DNA from 4 places in the Pseudomonas sp. GW823-FHT05G12 genome. Region 4 is predicted to be linked to each of the others. Evidence: riboswitches for the same ligand, from Rfam matches in the RefSeq annotation. Region 4 holds a riboswitch; each other region holds the start of a gene.
What was found. A riboswitch is a leader RNA that binds a small molecule or an ion and turns the genes downstream of it on or off. The one in region 4 is predicted to bind cobalamin.
Positions count from the first base shown of each region.

Region 1: it holds a riboswitch for cobalamin, as region 4 does, so the genes downstream of both, cobW (cobalamin biosynthesis protein CobW) here and AC3RCM_RS17720 (TonB-dependent receptor) in region 4, are expected to answer to the same signal.
Region 2: it holds a riboswitch for cobalamin, as region 4 does, so the genes downstream of both, AC3RCM_RS12335 (CbtB domain-containing protein) here and AC3RCM_RS17720 (TonB-dependent receptor) in region 4, are expected to answer to the same signal.
Region 3: it holds a riboswitch for cobalamin, as region 4 does, so the genes downstream of both, cobO (cob(I)yrinic acid a,c-diamide adenosyltransferase) here and AC3RCM_RS17720 (TonB-dependent receptor) in region 4, are expected to answer to the same signal.

Region 1 covers NZ_CM179501.1:2,611,960-2,616,163, reverse strand. Annotated here, with positions in the region: gene cobN (cobaltochelatase subunit CobN) at 1-1,331, opposite strand, end outside; gene cobW (cobalamin biosynthesis protein CobW) at 1,335-2,402, opposite strand; cobalamin riboswitch at 2,503-2,719, opposite strand; gene AC3RCM_RS11870 (glyoxalase superfamily protein) at 2,820-3,197, shown strand; gene AC3RCM_RS11865 (hypothetical protein) at 3,194-3,556, shown strand; gene AC3RCM_RS11860 (ATP-binding cassette domain-containing protein) at 3,728-4,204, shown strand, end outside.
Region 2 covers NZ_CM179501.1:2,728,750-2,732,953, reverse strand. Annotated here, with positions in the region: gene AC3RCM_RS12350 (alpha/beta fold hydrolase) at 1-218, opposite strand, end outside; gene AC3RCM_RS12345 (LysE family translocator) at 240-869, opposite strand; gene AC3RCM_RS12340 (GNAT family N-acetyltransferase) at 993-1,472, shown strand; cobalamin riboswitch at 1,592-1,814, shown strand; gene AC3RCM_RS12335 (CbtB domain-containing protein) at 1,908-2,096, shown strand; gene AC3RCM_RS12330 (CbtA family protein) at 2,106-2,792, shown strand; gene AC3RCM_RS12325 (cobalamin biosynthesis protein) at 2,792-3,178, shown strand; gene cobM (precorrin-4 C(11)-methyltransferase) at 3,213-3,965, shown strand; gene AC3RCM_RS12315 (DUF1272 domain-containing protein) at 4,032-4,204, shown strand, end outside.
Region 3 covers NZ_CM179501.1:4,680,425-4,684,628, forward strand. Annotated here, with positions in the region: gene bluB (5,6-dimethylbenzimidazole synthase) at 1-342, opposite strand, end outside; gene AC3RCM_RS21370 (cobyrinic acid a,c-diamide synthase CobB) at 339-1,634, opposite strand; gene cobO (cob(I)yrinic acid a,c-diamide adenosyltransferase) at 1,631-2,242, opposite strand; cobalamin riboswitch at 2,363-2,583, opposite strand; gene AC3RCM_RS21380 (C40 family peptidase) at 2,706-3,239, opposite strand; gene AC3RCM_RS21385 (C40 family peptidase) at 3,380-4,018, opposite strand; gene hda (DnaA regulatory inactivator Hda) at 4,146-4,204, opposite strand, start outside.
Region 4 covers NZ_CM179501.1:3,867,760-3,871,963, forward strand. Annotated here, with positions in the region: gene lpxO (lipid A hydroxylase LpxO) at 1-546, shown strand, start outside; gene AC3RCM_RS17710 (carboxymuconolactone decarboxylase family protein) at 666-1,010, shown strand; gene AC3RCM_RS17715 (GNAT family N-acetyltransferase) at 1,089-1,658, shown strand; cobalamin riboswitch at 1,814-2,021, shown strand; gene AC3RCM_RS17720 (TonB-dependent receptor) at 2,131-4,204, shown strand, end outside.

The sequences.
Region 1 (4,204 bases), 1.3 Mb from region 4:
AGGTGGTCGAGGTCGTTGGTCACCCCACCGAGCAGCTGGTGGATTAGTTGCGTACCGCTGCCCGGCAACTCGGCCAGCGGATAGCCTTCGGCCTGCAGCGCCTTGAGGATGTTGAGTGCGGCGGCGGGCGTGTCCAGGCCGACGCCATTACCAATGCGGCCATCCCGGGTCGGGTAGTTGGCCAGCACCAATGCCACACGCTTCTGGGCATTGGGCAGGCGGGCCAGCTCGACCCAGCGGCGGGCCAGCTCGGCGACAAAGTCCATGCGCTCGGGGTGGGCGCGGTAGCAGACAACGTCGGACTGGCTGCGCTCGCTGCGCCAGGCCATGTCCTTGAAGCTGACCGGGCGCGTGATGATGCGCCCGTCCAGCTCCGGCAATGCAATGTGCATGGCCAGGTCGCGCGCGCCCAGGCCCTGCTCGCTGGCTTCCCAGCCTGGCTGGTTGTCCTGCGCGCAGATTGCCTGAAGCACCGGGATGTCGCGGCGAAACGGGCGCAGGTTGGGGCGCTCGGGGCTGGACAAGGCGAAACCGGTGGTATTGACCAGCACTTCGGCGCCGACCTCGTCCAGCCAGGCTTCGACCTGTTCCAGGCAGGCGCTTTCCTTGAGGCTGGCCACGGCGATCGGCAACGGGTTCAGGCCGGCAGCCTGCAGGCGCTGGCAGAACACGTCGATGAACGCGGTATTGGCCGCTTGCAGGTGCGAACGGTAGAACAGCAGCGGCGCCACTGGCTGCTCGGGGTGCCAGTGCGGGTACCAGTCCTCGAGTGTCGCGCTGCCCTTGGCGGGGTGATAGACCGCCGTGCGCGGCAAAGGCTGCGGCTCGTCCCAGGCATAGTCGCGGCCCAGCCATTGGCTGGCCAGGCAGTTGAACAGGTTGATGGCGTTGGCCTTGCCGCCCTGGCGCAGGTAATGCCAAAGCCGCTCGGCCTGCTCACCGCGGACGTTGCCCAGGCTGGTCAGCTCCGGGTCCGGGCGGTCATCGCCCGGCACCAGAATCAGCTGGACGCCACGGGCGGCCAGCTCGACCAGTTGTTCGACGCCGTAGCGCCAGTAGCCAACGCCACCGTGCAGCGACACCAGGATGACCTTGGCGTGGCGCAGCACCTGGTCGACATACAGGTCGACCGAGGCATGGTTCTGCACCTGCATCGGGTTGGCCAGGCGCAGGCTGGGAAAGTCTTCGGGCAATTGCTCGGCGGTGTCGGCGAGCAATGCCAGGTGTGAATCGCCGCTGCAGAGAATCACCAGCTCGGCGGGTGTCTGGCCGAGGTCGGCAATGCTGTCATCCGGTACGAAACCACCGGGCTGGGTCCGCAGCAGGTGCATGGGTCAGGCGCCCAGCGCCTGGCGCAGGCGCGCTTCCAGCTGGGCAGCATCGAGGTCCTGGCCGATCAGCACCAGGCGGGTGATGCGCGGCTCGTCGGCGCGCCAGGCGCGGTCGAAGTGCTTGTCGAAACGGGTGCCCACGCCTTGTACCAGCAGGCGCATCGGCTTGCCCGGGATGGCGGCGAAGCCTTTGGCGCGCAGGATACCGAACTCCACCACCAACTGGGTCAATGCATCGAGCAGCAGGCTTTCGTCGGCTTCAGGCAGGTCGATGGAGATGGAGTCGAAGGCGTCGTGGTCATGATCGTCATGATCGTCGCCATCGTGGTGCGAATCGTGGTGGGTTCGGCGGCCATCGATATGCGCCTCGGACTCGGCACCCACGCCCAGCAGCACCTCCAGTGGCAGCTTGCCGCTGCTGGCCTCGATCACTTTCACCGCCGGCGGCAGTTCTTCGGCCACCTCGGCACGCACCTTGGCCAGGCCTTCGGCGTCGATCAGGTCGGCCTTGTTCAACACCACCAGGTCGGCGCTGGCCAGTTGGTCAGCGAACAGCTCGTGCAGGGGCGATTCATGGTCCAGGTTAGGGTCGAGCTTGCGCTGGGCATCGACCTGGTCCGGGTAGGCGGCAAAGGTACCAGCGGCCACGGCCGGGCTGTCGACCACGGTGATGACCGCATCGACGGTGCAGGCGTTGCGGATTTCCGGCCACTGGAACGCTTGTACCAATGGCTTGGGCAGGGCCAGCCCGCTGGTTTCGATGAGGATGTGGTCGAGGTCGCCACGGCGGGCTACCAGCTCGCGCATCACCGGGAAGAATTCTTCCTGCACGGTGCAGCACAGGCAGCCGTTGGCCAGCTCGTAGACGCGGCCGCTGGCTTCTTCCTCGGTGCAACCGATGCTGCACTGCTTGAGGATTTCACCATCGATGCCCAGTTCGCCGAATTCGTTGACGATGACCGCAATGCGGCGCCCCTGGGCGTTGTCGAGCATGTGGCGCAGCAAGGTGGTCTTGCCCGATCCGAGGAAGCCGGTGACGATGGTGACGGGGAGCTTGGCCAGTGTTTTCATGTCGCATTGCCCTTGGCAGTGTGGCGCGGGCATGCAGGACGACAGCCGCAGGCCAGGCCGGCCGGGCTTGTTCGCCACCGGATCACCCCGCCCGGTTGAAAGTCGAAAACGTGACGAGGCAGGTCTCCTGGCTTGCACCGTTCCATGTCCCCGTTCAGTCGAACAGCGGGCTGGCGGGATGACGCCTTCCCGCGCGCTGGCGCAGTGGCTGTGTCGATCCGTTGTCGGTGCTTACAGTTGCGGGGGCAGCCGCGGCTTGTACCGCGTTCCCGTCTTAGCTTCGGCAAGGCCGAAGAACCTCGAAGTGGCAAGGCTACGCAGTGGCTGGCGGGTGGTCAACCATTGCTGCGGGGCCGGTCGACAACGCTGGGCGCAAGTGCGCTACAGTGGCGCCTTATCCACGGTCAAGGACGCACCATGCCCTTCGCCCCCGCCATACCTGTACTGCGCATATTCTCGATCGACAAGGCCAAGGAGTTCTACCTCGATTTCCTGGGTTTCAGCCTGGACTGGGAGCACCGCTTCAGCCCGGACTTGCCGTTGTACATGCAGATCCACCGTGATGGCCTGATCCTGCACCTTTCAGAGCACCATGGCGATGCCTGCCCTGGCTCGACCGTGTTCGCCCGCCTCGACGACCTGCACGCGCTGGAGCGTGAATTGCAGGGTAAACAGTACGGTTTCGCCCGGCCCGAGGCCGAGCGCCTGGATTGGGGCCTGCAGATGCAGGTGTGGGACCCGTTCGGCAACCGCCTGCGCTTTTGCCAGCAGATCGATGACGAGGCCAACCCGTGAAGGCATTGGGCAAACGCGAAATGGGTCGCCTGGAGCGGGAGTTGGTCGCGTGCCTGACCGATGCCTGCGAAACCGCCAAGGCGGAGATTGTCGGCTTCTGTTGGCTAACCCATCGCCTCAACCCGGAGGACTTTCCGAGCAGCCTGCGTATTACCTGGGTATTCGAGCAAGAGGCCGACAAGGCAGCGGCCGTGGTCGGTGATGCGAAGGCGCGCATGCTGGCACTTACCGCTCTGGCGCTGGAGCAAGCCGGCATTCAGCTGGACCATCCGGCCTGGCATGTGCGATTCGACAGTGAAGAAGCCTGCGCGCACGGCCACGGCGCAGACTGGGCCAAGCGCTTGCAGACGCAGCGCTGAGCCCCAACCGGCAGCCGGTGCTTTACCCGGCCCCAGACGGTCCGTTAGGCTACGCATTCTCTAAATGACGAGGTGTTCGTCCAATGCGCCATTGATGCCGCCGTCCTTTCGACGGCCAGTCTTCAGCCTCCGGTTCGTTCCGGAGATGTCGCGGCATTTGTGGAGTTGTGCATGACGAACACGTCGATTCTGACGCTGGACAGCGTCTCCTTGGCCTTGCCTGATGGCAGGCCGCTGTTTAGCAACCTCAACGAAACCTTCGACCAACGCCGCACCGGCCTGGTCGGGCGCAATGGCGTGGGCAAAAGCCTGCTAGGGCAGATTCTTGCCGGCCGGCGTGAACCGAGCAGCGGCCATTGTCGGCGCCTCGGGCCTGTCCATTTGCTGGACCAGCAAGTCATCGAGCGCAGCACCACACTGGCCGACCTGGCCCAAGTGGGGCCGGTGATTGCGGCGCTGGAGCGCATCGAGCAAGGCAGCATCAAGCCCCAGGATTTCGACACCGTTGGCGAGCGCTGGGATATGCGCGAGCAATTGCAGCTACAGCTTCAGGGCAATGGCCTGGGTCAACTCGACTGGCGCCAGCCCGCACGAACCCTGAGCGGTGGCCAAGCCATGCGCGTGGCATTGATTGGCGCGTGGCTCAGC
Region 2 (4,204 bases), 1.1 Mb from region 4:
CGAAACACCCCACCATGATCACTGTCCCCATGACCCTGAACGTCGCAAAGCCACAGGTCGAAATGCTCGCCCAAGCGCATCAGCAACGGTTGGTAGGCCAGGCAACAGAAGCCGTTGCCATGCAGAAAGTGCAGCAGTGGTTTGCCACTGGCCGGAGTTCGCCAGCCACGCAGGGTGAAACCTTCGGCGCATTCGTGGGACCAGGGAATCAACTGCATCGGCTTACTGTACTCTCGGGGTCAGGAAAACGCTGATTCTACAAATAGCAGCGGGTACAGGGAAATCACCAGCAACAGGGCCATCACGACATTGAACAGCATCAGCCAGCGCGAATTCTGCAACAGGTTGCGCAGGGCGCTGCCGAACATCACCCATACCCCCACGCTGGGCAAGTTGACCAAAGCGAACAAGGCCGCAATGACGATCACGTTGGTTACATAGCCTTGCGCTGGCGTGTAGGTGGTAATCGCCCCTACCGCCATCACCCAAGCCTTGGGGTTGACCCACTGGAACGCCGCCGCACCCCAGAAGCCCAGCGGTTTGCGGGCACTGGACGCGGCCGTGCCGACCGGCCCGGAAGTGGCGATCTTCCAGGCCAGGTACAGCAGATAGGCGGCGCCAGCGTAGCGCAGCACCGTGTACAGGGGTGGCCAGGCCTTGAATACCTCACCCAGCCCCAGGCCGACGGCCAGCACCATCATCATGAAACCAAAACTGATACCCAAGGCATGAGGGACCGAGCGGCGCACGCCGAAGTTCACCCCCGAGGCCAGCAACATGGTGTTGTTGGGGCCCGGGGTGATGGAAGACACAAAGGCAAACAGCACAAAGGCGGTCAGCAGGTCGGCAGAGGCAAGCATGGCGGGCATTCCACTTTCTTTATTGGTGCTGTCACACTAACGGAGCGCCACTCCCAGCAACCGATACAGTTCGATTAAATTACGCAGATACACATCACTGTACCGACAATCCGGATCAAGGAAGCCGTCACCATGAGCCTCACCATTCGCCCTGCCGTTCGTACCGATGCCGAGCAGATCCTCACCTTCATCACCGAACTGGCCGAGTACGAACGCGCGCGCCACGAGGTGGTCGCCACCCTTGCCGACATCGAGCACAGCCTGTTCGACGAAGGCAGCACTGTGCACACCCTGATGTGCGAGCGTGATGGCCGTGCAATTGGCTTTGCCGTGTACTTCTACAGCTACTCGACCTGGCTCGGGCGCAATGGCATCTATCTGGAAGACCTGTACGTAACCCCCGAGCAACGCGGCGATGGCGCCGGCCGGCAGTTGTTGCAGCACATTGCCCGCGAAGCGCTGGCGAACAACTGTGGGCGTCTGGAATGGAGTGTGCTGGACTGGAACGAGCCAGCGATCGGCTTCTACCAGAAACTGGGGGCCGAGGCGCAGGATGAGTGGGTGCGCTACCGCCTGGATGGCGACAAGCTGGCGGCATTCGCCCGCGGGTGATCGCCCGGTTTCTGCACTTCTGCCTGCAGGAAGAAGACTGCAGGCCTGAGCCTGCCGTACCTGCTGTTCAACGGCCTCGCGCGCTGTATGACATTGACGCCAAGCCCGCCCCATGCTCTCCTTATGCCTCGCGTTCAGGTGCCCCTCAGGGGGTGAAACGGGAAACCGGTGCGTCCCAGGCCCTTCAGCAGGGCCGGACAATGCCGGTGCTGCCCCCGCAACGGTAAGCGAGTGAAGCGTCTGTACCACTGTGCCTCGTAGTACGGCATGGGAAGGTGACGCGTTCCAGGAGCCCAGCTCTTCCTCGCAAGCCCGGAGACCGGCCTGGCGTTCATGAACACCCCGCGGTGGGCGGGCGCTGTTGCATTCCCTTGGGCGACCACGTCCGGGGCTGCCGCGCTCGCCCATTGCCCACAAAAAGCAGAGGATCGCGTCATGCCCGTCACCAGCGCCAAACAACACAGCCTTGCTACCCCCGTTACGCTCAGCCAACGTGTAACCATCGCCGTCGGTGCCAGCTTGCTGGGTCTGTGCCTGGTCTACTTTGCCGGGTTCTCGCACATCGAGGCCGTGCACAACGCCGCCCACGACACCCGCCACAGCGCCGCCTTCCCCTGCCACTGAGTACGCCTGATGATCACGCGCATTGCCCGTACTGCGGGATTCAGCGGGCTCCTTGCAGCCCTGTTGCTGACCTTGCTGCAAAGCTTCTGGGTGGCTCCGCTGATTCTGGAGGCGGAAACCTACGAGTCCTCGGCCCCGGCCGCACACCACGAACACGGTGGCGAAGTTGCCGCTCATGAACACAGCGCCGAAGCCTGGTCGCCGGAAGACGGCTGGCAGCGCGTGCTGTCCACCACAGGCGGCAACCTGGTGGTTGCGGTCGGCTTCGCCCTGATCCTCGCCGCCCTGTACAGCCTTCGCGAACCCAAACGCGCCGCCACTGGCGCATTGTGGGGGTTGGCTGGCTTCGCCGTGTTCTGCCTGGCCCCAACCCTGGGCTTGCCACCAGAACTGCCGGGTACGGCGGCCGCCGACCTGGGGCAACGCCAGACCTGGTGGGTCGGTACAGCCAGTGCCACAGCGCTGGGCCTGGCCTTGCTGGTGTTCGCCCGCCACTGGTTGCTGAAGGCGCTGGGCGCCGTGCTGCTGGTCATTCCTCATGTGATCGGTGCACCGCAACCCGAGGTGCACGAAAGCCTGGCCCCTGAAGCATTGGAAACCCAGTTCAAAGTCGCCTCCTGGCTGACCAACGCCGCCTTCTGGCTGGCCTTGGGGCTGCTCAGCGCCTGGCTGTTCCGCCGTTCCAGCCAGGCTTGATGCCTGCCTTCTATGCCGGTTTTGGCTGCCGCCGGGGTTGCCCGGCGGATACCTTGCAACGCTTGCTGTGCCAGGCCCTGGACAAACAGGGCCTGGCATTGGCTGACCTGCGCGGCATCGCAAGCATCAGCCTGAAGGCCGACGAGCCCGGCTTGTTGCAACTGGCAGAGCACCTCGGTTTGCCGTTGGTGCTGTACCATGGCGCGCAACTGCAACCCTATGAACCACTGCTCAGCCACCGCTCCGCCTTTGCCCACAGGCACAGTGGCTGCTGGGGCGTAGCCGAGAGCGCGGCACTGGCCCTGGCCAGCCAGCGGCAGGGTACGGCCAGGCTGCTGCTGACGCGCCAGGTACTGGGCCCGGCGACGCTCGCCCTGGCCTGCTGAGCGTTTCGCCCCCTCTTTCTTGCCAGGACTTTGCATGACCATCTACTTTATCGGTGCCGGCCCCGGCGACCCGGAGCTGATCACGGTCAAGGGCCAACGGCTGATTCGTCAGTGCCCGGTGATCATTTATGCCGGTTCACTGGTACCCGCCGCCGTGCTCGAAGGCCACCAGGCCGAAACCGTGATCAACAGCGCCGAACTGCACCTGGAACAGATCATCGCTGCCATGCGCAGCGCACACGAAAAAGGTCAGGATGTGGCCCGGGTGCACAGCGGCGACCCCAGCCTGTACGGCGCCATCGGTGAGCAGATTCGCCACCTGCAGGCGCTGGGCATCGATTACCAGATCATCCCCGGCGTTACCGCCACGGCAGCGAGCGCCGCCCTGCTCGGCTGCGAGCTGACCTTGCCTCAAGTGGCGCAGACGGTGATCCTTACTCGCTACGGCGACAGCTCGCCCATGCCGCCGGGTGAACAGTTGGGCGACCTGGCGCGCCATGGCAGCACCCTGGCAATTCATCTGGGGGTCAAGCACCTGTCACGCATTGTCGATGAGTTGATGCCGCACTACGGCGCGAACTGCCCGGTTGCGGTGGTGCATCGGGCCACCTGGCCAGACCAGGATTGGGTGCGCGGCAACCTCGGCGATATCGTCGAACGCGTAGCGGCCAAGGATTTCCGGCGCACGGCGCTGATCCTGGTAGGCCACGTCCTGGGGGATACACCGTTCGCCGAATCGGCCTTGTACCGTGCCGGGCATGCCCACCTGTACCGCCCTGGCGACTGAACATTGCCAGCCTTGCCTCGGGCGTAGCAGACTCCGGGTTCCCGCCTGCGAACAGGAGTCATGCCCATGCTGGAACTACGCCCCAACTGCGAGTGCTGTGATGCCGACCTGCCGGGTGACAGCCCCGACGTTATGATCTGCTCCTTCGAATGCACGTTCTGCCGTGCCTGTGCCGAAACTCGCTTCCAAGGCCGCTGCCCGAATTGTACCGGGCAGTTGGTAGCCCGCCCGACGCGGGT
Region 3 (4,204 bases), 810 kb from region 4:
GTTGTCCATCAAGGCCGCCACCAGCAGCTCGGCACAATCGTTTATGCCCTCCACCTTCAACTTCATGAAGGCATCGGATCGCTCGCCCAACGCTTCGGCCGTGCGTACCCGCTCCGCTTCCACCAAGGCCTGGATGCGCCCGCGCAGGTCACGCTGGGTGATGCGGATAAAGCGCCACGGCTGCATAAGCCCGACACTGGGCGCCTGATGCGCGGCGGCCAGCAAGCGGCCAAGCAGTTCGGGCGCCACCTGGCCACCCGCAAAATGGCGCATGTCGCGGCGCTCGCCGATGACCCGGTAAATGGCGGCGCGCTCGGCGTCGCTGTAGGCGTGATCATTCATGGTCGCAACAGCGCCGCCGCCGCATCCGGGCAGGAAGGGAAATAGAAGTGCACGTAAGAGGCCGTCAGCCGGCCCAGACGATAAACCGCCTCGTTGCCCCGCCCGCCGTTGGGGCTCAGACCCCGGGCGATCGGTTCCAGCGCAGTGCTGGTCAGCGAATGGTGATAGGTGTGACCGTGCAAGGTCCCCTCCGGCAGCTCCACCGCCTGCAGCGCCAGGGCAGCCAGGCGCTTCTGCATGGTCGCCTCACCCGGCAGCAGGCCGAGAAGTTCGGCACGTTCGCCGGCCACATCAGTCAGGGCATCGAGCAGGTACAGCATGCCGCCGCACTCGGCCAGCAATGGCTTGCCCTGCGCGTGGTGGGCGCGGATCGCCTCGCACATCGGTGCGTTGGCGGCCAGCGCATGGTGATGCAGCTCAGGATAACCACCCGGCAGATACAGGCTGTCTACCGCCGGCAGTTCGTGGTCGTGCAGCGGCGAGAAGAACACCAGCTGGGCACCTTGGTTGCGCAACAGGTCGAGGTTAGCGCCATAGATGAAGGCGAACGCCTCGTCCCGCGCCACGCCAATGCGCACACCGGCCAGCGAGGCAACGCTGGCTTGCGGTTCCGGCTCGGCAAAGCTGACTGGCGGCGGCAACGCCGCATCGCAACTGGCGCCCAGCGCTTCGGCGGCAGCGTCGAGGCGGGTGTCCAGGTCATTCAGCTCGCTGGCCTGCACCAGGCCCAGGTGGCGGCTGGGCAGCTCGATGCCGCGCTCGCGGGACAAGCCGCCATACCAGCGCAAGCCCTCGGTCAGGCTGCCTTCGAGCAGTTGCGCATGACGCAGGCTGCCTACCCGATTGGCCAGCACGCCGGCGAACGGCAGATCGGCCTGGTACCGCGCCAGGCCCAGGGCCAGGGCGCCGAAGGTCTGGGCCATGGCTGTGCCGTCGATCACCGCCAGCACCGGCACGCCAAAGTGGCGCGCCAGGTCGGCGCTTGACGGGGTACCGTCGAACAGCCCCATCACCCCTTCGATGAGGATCAGGTCAGCCTCGCCAGCAGCTTCCCACAGCAGACGACGGCTTTCCTCGGCACCGATCATCCACAGATCCAGCTGATACACCGGCGCGCCACTGGCCCGTTCGAGAATCATCGGGTCAAGAAAGTCGGGCCCGCATTTGAACACCCGCACCTTGCGCCCGAGGTTGCGGTGCAGGCGGGCCAGCGCAGCAGTGACGGTAGTCTTGCCCTGGCCAGAGGCCGGCGCCGCGATCAACACGGCGGGGCAGTGCCGCGATCGACTCACAGTTCGACGCCTTTCTGTGCGCGGATACCGGCCTGGAAGGCGTGCTTGAGCATGCCCATTTCGGTCACGGTGTCGGCCAGTTCGATCATCTCGGGCTTCGCAGCGCGGCCAGTGACAATCACATGCTGCATGGGCGGGCGGGCCTGAATGTCGGACAGTACCTGGTCCAGGTCGAGGTAACCATGTTTGAGGGCGATGTTGAGCTCGTCCAGCACCACGAACTGTACACCCGGGTCCTGCAGCAACTGGCGCGACACCGCCCAGGCGGCTTGCGCAGCGGCGATGTCACGCTGGCGGTCCTGGGTTTCCCAGGTAAAGCCCTCGCCCATCACGTGGTAGCGCACCTGTTCGGGGAAGCGACGGAAGAACAGCTCCTCGCCGGTGCTGTTGCGGCCCTTGATGAACTGCACCACACCGCATTGCATGCCGTGGCCCAAGGCGCGCGCGAGCATGCCGAAGGCCGAACTGCTCTTGCCCTTGCCATTGCCGGTCAGCACCAGCAGCAGGCCACATTCGTTAGGGGAATTGGCGATGCGTTCGTCGATGACCGCCTTCTTGCGCTGCATGCGCGCCAGGTGGCGTTCGTCGCGTTCGGTGGAATCGCTCATCAGGGTTCTCCGCTGGCTGGCACCACAGCAATGCGCGGCGACAGGTAATAGGCAGGCAAACGGAGAACGCGCAGAGGCCATGGCTGGGCGCCACGGTGCACCGCGCATCACCCTCCGTGATGCCGTTGGCAGTATCAGGCCGGTCTCCGGGCTTGTGAGTGGGCCTTGGCCCTGGCCTGCGCGCCTTCCCGGATGCTGGCACCCAGTGGCCCTGCGCGGCCTTTTACTCATCCACCGTTGCGGGGGCAGCGCCGGAATCGCGCCATGCTGGCGCCCACCGGCTTCCCAGTTTCACCCTGCCCAGTCGGGGCTGGCAGGGCACCTGAAACACGCCGCGAAGGTTAGAGGGTTGCACCGGGAGCGTCAATCGAAGCGGGTGGTCTGGCGGGTGAGCAAAACACCTTGAATCCAGGCAGCCGGTATCGGCCCCGAGCCCGAGGGGGCCGCTAGACAGGCATGGACATCAAGGGTTCTGTGCCAGATGCCCTTGCGGAATCACCCGCTTGGCCTGCAGGTAGGCCTTGGCCCAGTAGCTGTTTGACAGGTAGTCCAGGCGCACGGTGCCACCGGTGGAAGGTGCATGTACGAAGCGGCCGTCCCCGACATAGATGCCGGCATGGCTGACCTGCGAGCCGCCACTGGTGGCGAAGAACACCAGGTCACCAGACTGCAGCGAACTGACATCCACCGTCGGTGCGCGCATGACAATCATCTCTCGCGTCGAGCGCGGCAGGCTGATGCCAGCAGCATCACGGTACACATACTTGATCAGGCCGCTGCAGTCGAAGCCGGAGTCCGGGGTATTGCCCCCCCAACGATAGGGCGTGCCTACCAGACCAATGGCGCGAATCAGCACGTCATCGGCAATCGGTGAAGGACTGGGCTGGCTATAGGTAACCTGCGGCTGTACCACAGGGGCCGGCGCAGGCGCACGGCTGGAGCATGCAGCCAGCAAGGCTGCCAAGGAGAGAAATGCGAAGCGCGCCATCTTTACCATGGCCAGAACATCCTGTCTGAGACCGCTGCGCTGCAGCCGAAAAGAGTTGAGAGTTTAGATTAGACGCTTTCTGTAAATGCGCACGGCGGCGAGCTTTTTTTCAAAGCATCACCGCCGCGGCAGGGTACATCATTTTGATATCAGTTGCGCGCGATGTTGGTCGGCGCCATGGCCAAGGCGCGCTTGGCTTCAATGAAGGTCTTGCTCCAGTAGCGATCACCGAGGCTGTCGATGCGCACACCGCCACTGCGGCGGCTGCTGGAATGGATGAACTGGTTGTCACCCAGGTAGATGCCGGCATGGCTTACCCGGCCGCGGCCATTGGTGCTGAAGAACAGCAAGTCACCTGGCTTGAGCTTGTTGCGGGCCACTTTCGGCGCATCGACGTTGATCATTTCACGCGTGGAGCGCGGCAGCGTCATGCCCGCCTCTTCGCGGAACAGGTAACCGATGAAGCCACTGCAGTCGAAGCCAGACTTTTCCGAGGTACCACCAAAGCGGTAGCGGGTGCCGATCAACGACATGCCGCGCTCGAGAATGCTGTCAGCCAGAACCGGCAATTGGTAAGGCTTGCCGCCGGAGAAAGACGCCAGGTCATCTTCGGTGGCCAGCTCTTCCGGCTCGCCGAATACCGACGAGGAAGAGGCCTTGGCCTTGATTGCCGATTGTGCAGTGATCGGGGTGTGATCCTGGGGCTGAGATACCGGGCCTTGGGCCGCGCAGCCAAAAAGCAGGGTCACGAGTGCGAGTGGCACGAGGGGTGCGAAGCGCTTCAGCATGGGCACGACCGTGTCTGTAATCCTTTAGAAGGGTGAAACTATGCCCTCTATCATGGCCATTTGCAAATTTTATCGAAAAAGATGTGACTTTTTTGTTTTACCGCTCTGGCCCAAGGTTTTCAGGGGGTTACCAGCCGAGGGTTTCCTTGAGAAACGGAATGGTGAGCTTGCGTTGTGCCTGCAGCG
Region 4 (4,204 bases):
CCGTCGGCAATGGCCCTTTGCCCACGCACGACCGAGCTGCTGCAAGGCATCGGCACGGTCAAGGCCGCCATGTTCGCCACCCTGCCTCCGGGAGCCAAGCTGGTGCGCCACCGTGACCCGTATGCCGGTTCGTACCGCTACCACCTGGGCCTGGACACGCCGAATGACGACGGCTGCTACATCGACGTGGACGGCGAGAAATACGCCTGGCGCGATGGTGAGGGGGTGATCTTCGACGAAACCTACATCCACTATGCAGCCAACACCACCGAGCACAACCGCATCATCCTGTTCTGCGACGTCGAACGCCCGCTCAAGTACCGCTGGGCAACCGCGTTCAACCGCTGGTTCAGCCGCAACGTGATGGCCGCTGCCGCTGCGCCCAACGACGCCAGCGACAAGACCGGTGGCATCAACCGCCTGTTCACCCGCATCTACAAGATCCGCGAGCGTGGCAAGGCGCTGAAGAAGCGCAACCGCATGCGCTACTACCTGGAAAAATGGGCAGTGGTCGCGGCGTTGGTGCTGGTGTTCATCTACATCTGAAGGCGCAACGCAGGCCACTGTACGAGTGGCCTGCGTTTACCCACCAAAGTACCGCCTCGCACGTGCCACGTTTCGACTAGCCTGAAAGCTCCACTCGCAACCACCCCAAGGTGAAGACGATGAGCATGATGGACTGGGACGCCTACCGTAAGCAGTTGATGGCCGGCATCGGCGATCTCAAGCAACTCTCACCCGACACCGTAGCCGGCTACATGACCGCCAGCGGTGCAGGCGCCAAGACCAACCACCTGGATGCCAAGACCCGCGAGCTGATTTCCTTGGCCGTGGCTGTGACCACCCGCTGCGACGGCTGTATCGCCGTGCATTCGCAGCAGGCCGTCAAAGCGGGTGCCAGCCGCGAGGAAATTGCCGAGGCCCTCGGCGTGGCCGTGGCCATGAACGCCGGTGCCGCGCTGGTGTACTCCGCCCGTGCAATGGACGCGGTGGGCAAGGCCAACGGTTGAGCACAAACGGCGTCGCCGCCCTTGCGCGACGGCGCCGCGCCACCCAGACTGAGCGGCTCACCCCGCGCAGGAACCCGCATGATCCACATTCGCCCCATGACGCCGGACGATTTCGATCGTTTCTGGCCCACCTTCCAGGCCATTGTCCAAGCCCGTGAAACCTACGCTTTCGACCCGGCCCTGAGCTTCGAACAGGCGCGCCAGCTGTGGCTGGAGCTGCCCTTGCACACGCTGCTGGCCGAAGAAGATGGCGAGCTACTGGGTTCGTATTACCTCAAGCCCAATGCTGCCGGGCCTGGTGCGCATGTGGGCAATTGCGGCTACATGGTCTGCGAACAGGCGCGCGGCCGGGGCGTAGCGCGCTTGATGTGCGAACACTCGCAAAAGCTGGCGCGCCAGGAAGGCTTTCTGGCATTGCAGTTCAACTCGGTGGTAGCTAGCAACGAAGTGGCCGTGGCGCTATGGCACAAGCTGGGCTTTGAAACAGTCGGCCGTTTGCCCAAGGCCTACCGTCATGCCCGCCTGGGGCTGGTGGACTGCCTGGTGATGTACAAGTGGCTGGCGGATGAGCCGGTGGTGGAAAAGCCACCCCTGCTGATCGGGCGCAAGAACATCGAGGCACGGGTATCGCGGCGCCGCGGGCGCTAGCCATCTCAGGCAAGCCTGCCTTCCCGGCAAGCTCATCACGCTGGGGCCTGATGTTCTTGCCAAAGGGGTATCGGCACCCCAAGAACGCACAACCTGTTGTTTTTTCTCAGCATTCACAGCACGCCAACATTTGACGCCCCAGCATTTCAGTGGTCAGATGCGCGCCAGTTTCAGGTGCCCTGCGCCGCCGCGCGCAGGGTGAAACGGGAAACCGGTGCGTCGTGTTGCCCACGACAAGTCCGGTGCTGCCCCCGCAACGGTAAGCGAGCGAACCCTTCGAGATACCACTGTGCTCAAGCATGGGAAGGTGAAGGTTTCATGCCCCTCGCAAGCCCGGAGACCGGCCTGGAGCTTCACTTGGCAACCCGCGGTGGGCGGGCGCAGGCCGGAATCCGTGCGCGCGCCTGCCTGCATGGTTCGCCTTTGCGTGTTTTCCACCGGGATCCATTCATTCCTGCAGCAGTGGAACGACATGTCCCGTATGTTCAAGCTTCACCCCCTGGCGGCCTGCCTGGCCGTCGCCCTGCCGGCGCTGGCTGATGACCGCGACCCGCAACCTCTGGCCCTGCCTTCCACGGCCATCACCGACACCCAGGACAGCCGCGCCATCGACCTGGCCACGCCGACCCAGGCCGGCTCGCGCCTTGGCCTCAGCGCCCTGGAAACACCGGCCAGCACCAGCAGCATCAGCGAACGGCAGATTCAGCAGCGCAACAACATCACGGTGCAGGATGCAGTGACCCGCTCGCCGGGCATCACCTTCGTCGGCTCCCCGGGGGACGGCGGTACTGGCCTGTCTGCCCGCGGCTTTGCCGGCCACAGCTCGGTGATGACCCTGTTCGACGGCGCGCGCCTGTACACCGGTGCCGGCACCCAGACCTTCCCGGTCGACCCGTGGATGGTCGAACGCATCGAAGTGATTCGCGGCCCGGCCTCGGTACTGCATGGCGAAGGCGCCACCGGCGCAGTGATCAACGTGATCCCGAAAAAACCTTTTGCCGGCGAGGTGCGCAACCACCTGCGCCTGGGTTACGGCTCGTGGGACCGACAGCAGCTCGGCCTGGACAGCGGCGGCAGCCTCAGCGAGCGCCTGAGCTACCGCCTGACGCTGAACCAACAGGCCGGCAATGGCTGGGTCGACCGCACCACTTCACGTAGCCTGGCCCTGAGCGCCGCGCTGCGTTTCGATGCCAGTGATGACCTCAGCTTCACGCTGGCCCATGACCGCGGCGATGCACAACCTGCCAACTACTACGGTACCCCGCTGATCGACGGCCACTACCGCAGCAGCCTGCGCAAGAAGAACTACAACGTGCAGAACGACGTGCAGCAGTACGTTGATGAATGGACCCGGCTCACGACCGACTGGGCGCTGAACGACCAGCTCAGCGCCAGCAACCAGCTGTACTACATCAAAAGCCGCCGCCACTGGCGCAACGCCGAGGACTACAGCTGGGACACCGGGCGTGAGCAGCTGCTGCGCGGCAGCTACCTGGAGATCAAGCACAACCAGGAACAGTTCGGTGACCGCCAGACCTTCACCTTCGACCACAGCCTGTTCGGCCTGGCCAGCAAGACCGTACTCGGTGCCGAGTACAACAAGGTGCGATTCAACGTCGACAGCAATTCACCCTACAACGATGTGGGCGGCGACTACATCGACCCGTGGCAGCCACAGCCAGGCTGGTTTCATAGCGCCTCGCCGTTGCGGCCGCAAACGCTCTCGACCACCCATACCTTTGCCCTGTTTGCCGAAAACCGCCTGCAATTGAGCGACCGCCTGTCTTTGGTTACCGGTGTGCGTCGCGACCAGAACCACATCGACCGCGACAACCTGACCAACGACAGCCGCAGCGATCGCAGCCTGCAAGGGGGCAACTGGCGCGTCGGGCTGGTGTACGCACTCAACGACGACCTGTCGTTGTACGGCCAGTACTCGACCAGCGAGGACGGGGTCAACAACCTCATCAGCCTCAGCCCCGCGCAGATGAACTATGACCTGACCGAGGCGAAGCAGACCGAGGCAGGCCTCAAGCAGCGCTTTTGGCAGGGACGTGGCGAATGGACGCTTGCCGCCTACCACATCGTCAAGAAAAAGCTGCTGGTGGACGACCCGATCACGCACGAGAAGCAACAAGCCGGGCAGCAGACCTCCGATGGCCTGGAAGCGACGCTGGAGCTGGCCCTGGCCCATCAGTGGCAGGTATCGGCCAACGCATCGCTGGTACGCGCCAAGTACGACGACTTCGACGAAATGGTCGGCGGCATGCCGCAGGACCGGGCAGGCAACCGGCCGGCCAACGTGCCACGGCGTACCGCCAACCTTTGGTTGAGCAAAGGCTTCGGCCAGCAGGTGGAGGCCGGCATTGGGGCGCGCTATGTGGATGAGCGCTATGCCGATACCGCCAATACCCAGAGCGCCCCCGGGTACACCGTGGTCGATGCCAACATCGCCTGGCAGGTGTTGCCGGATGTGAAGTTGGGGTTGCAGTTGAACAACCTGTTCGATCGCGAGTATGTGCAGTCGGCGTTCAGCGGCCAGCAGT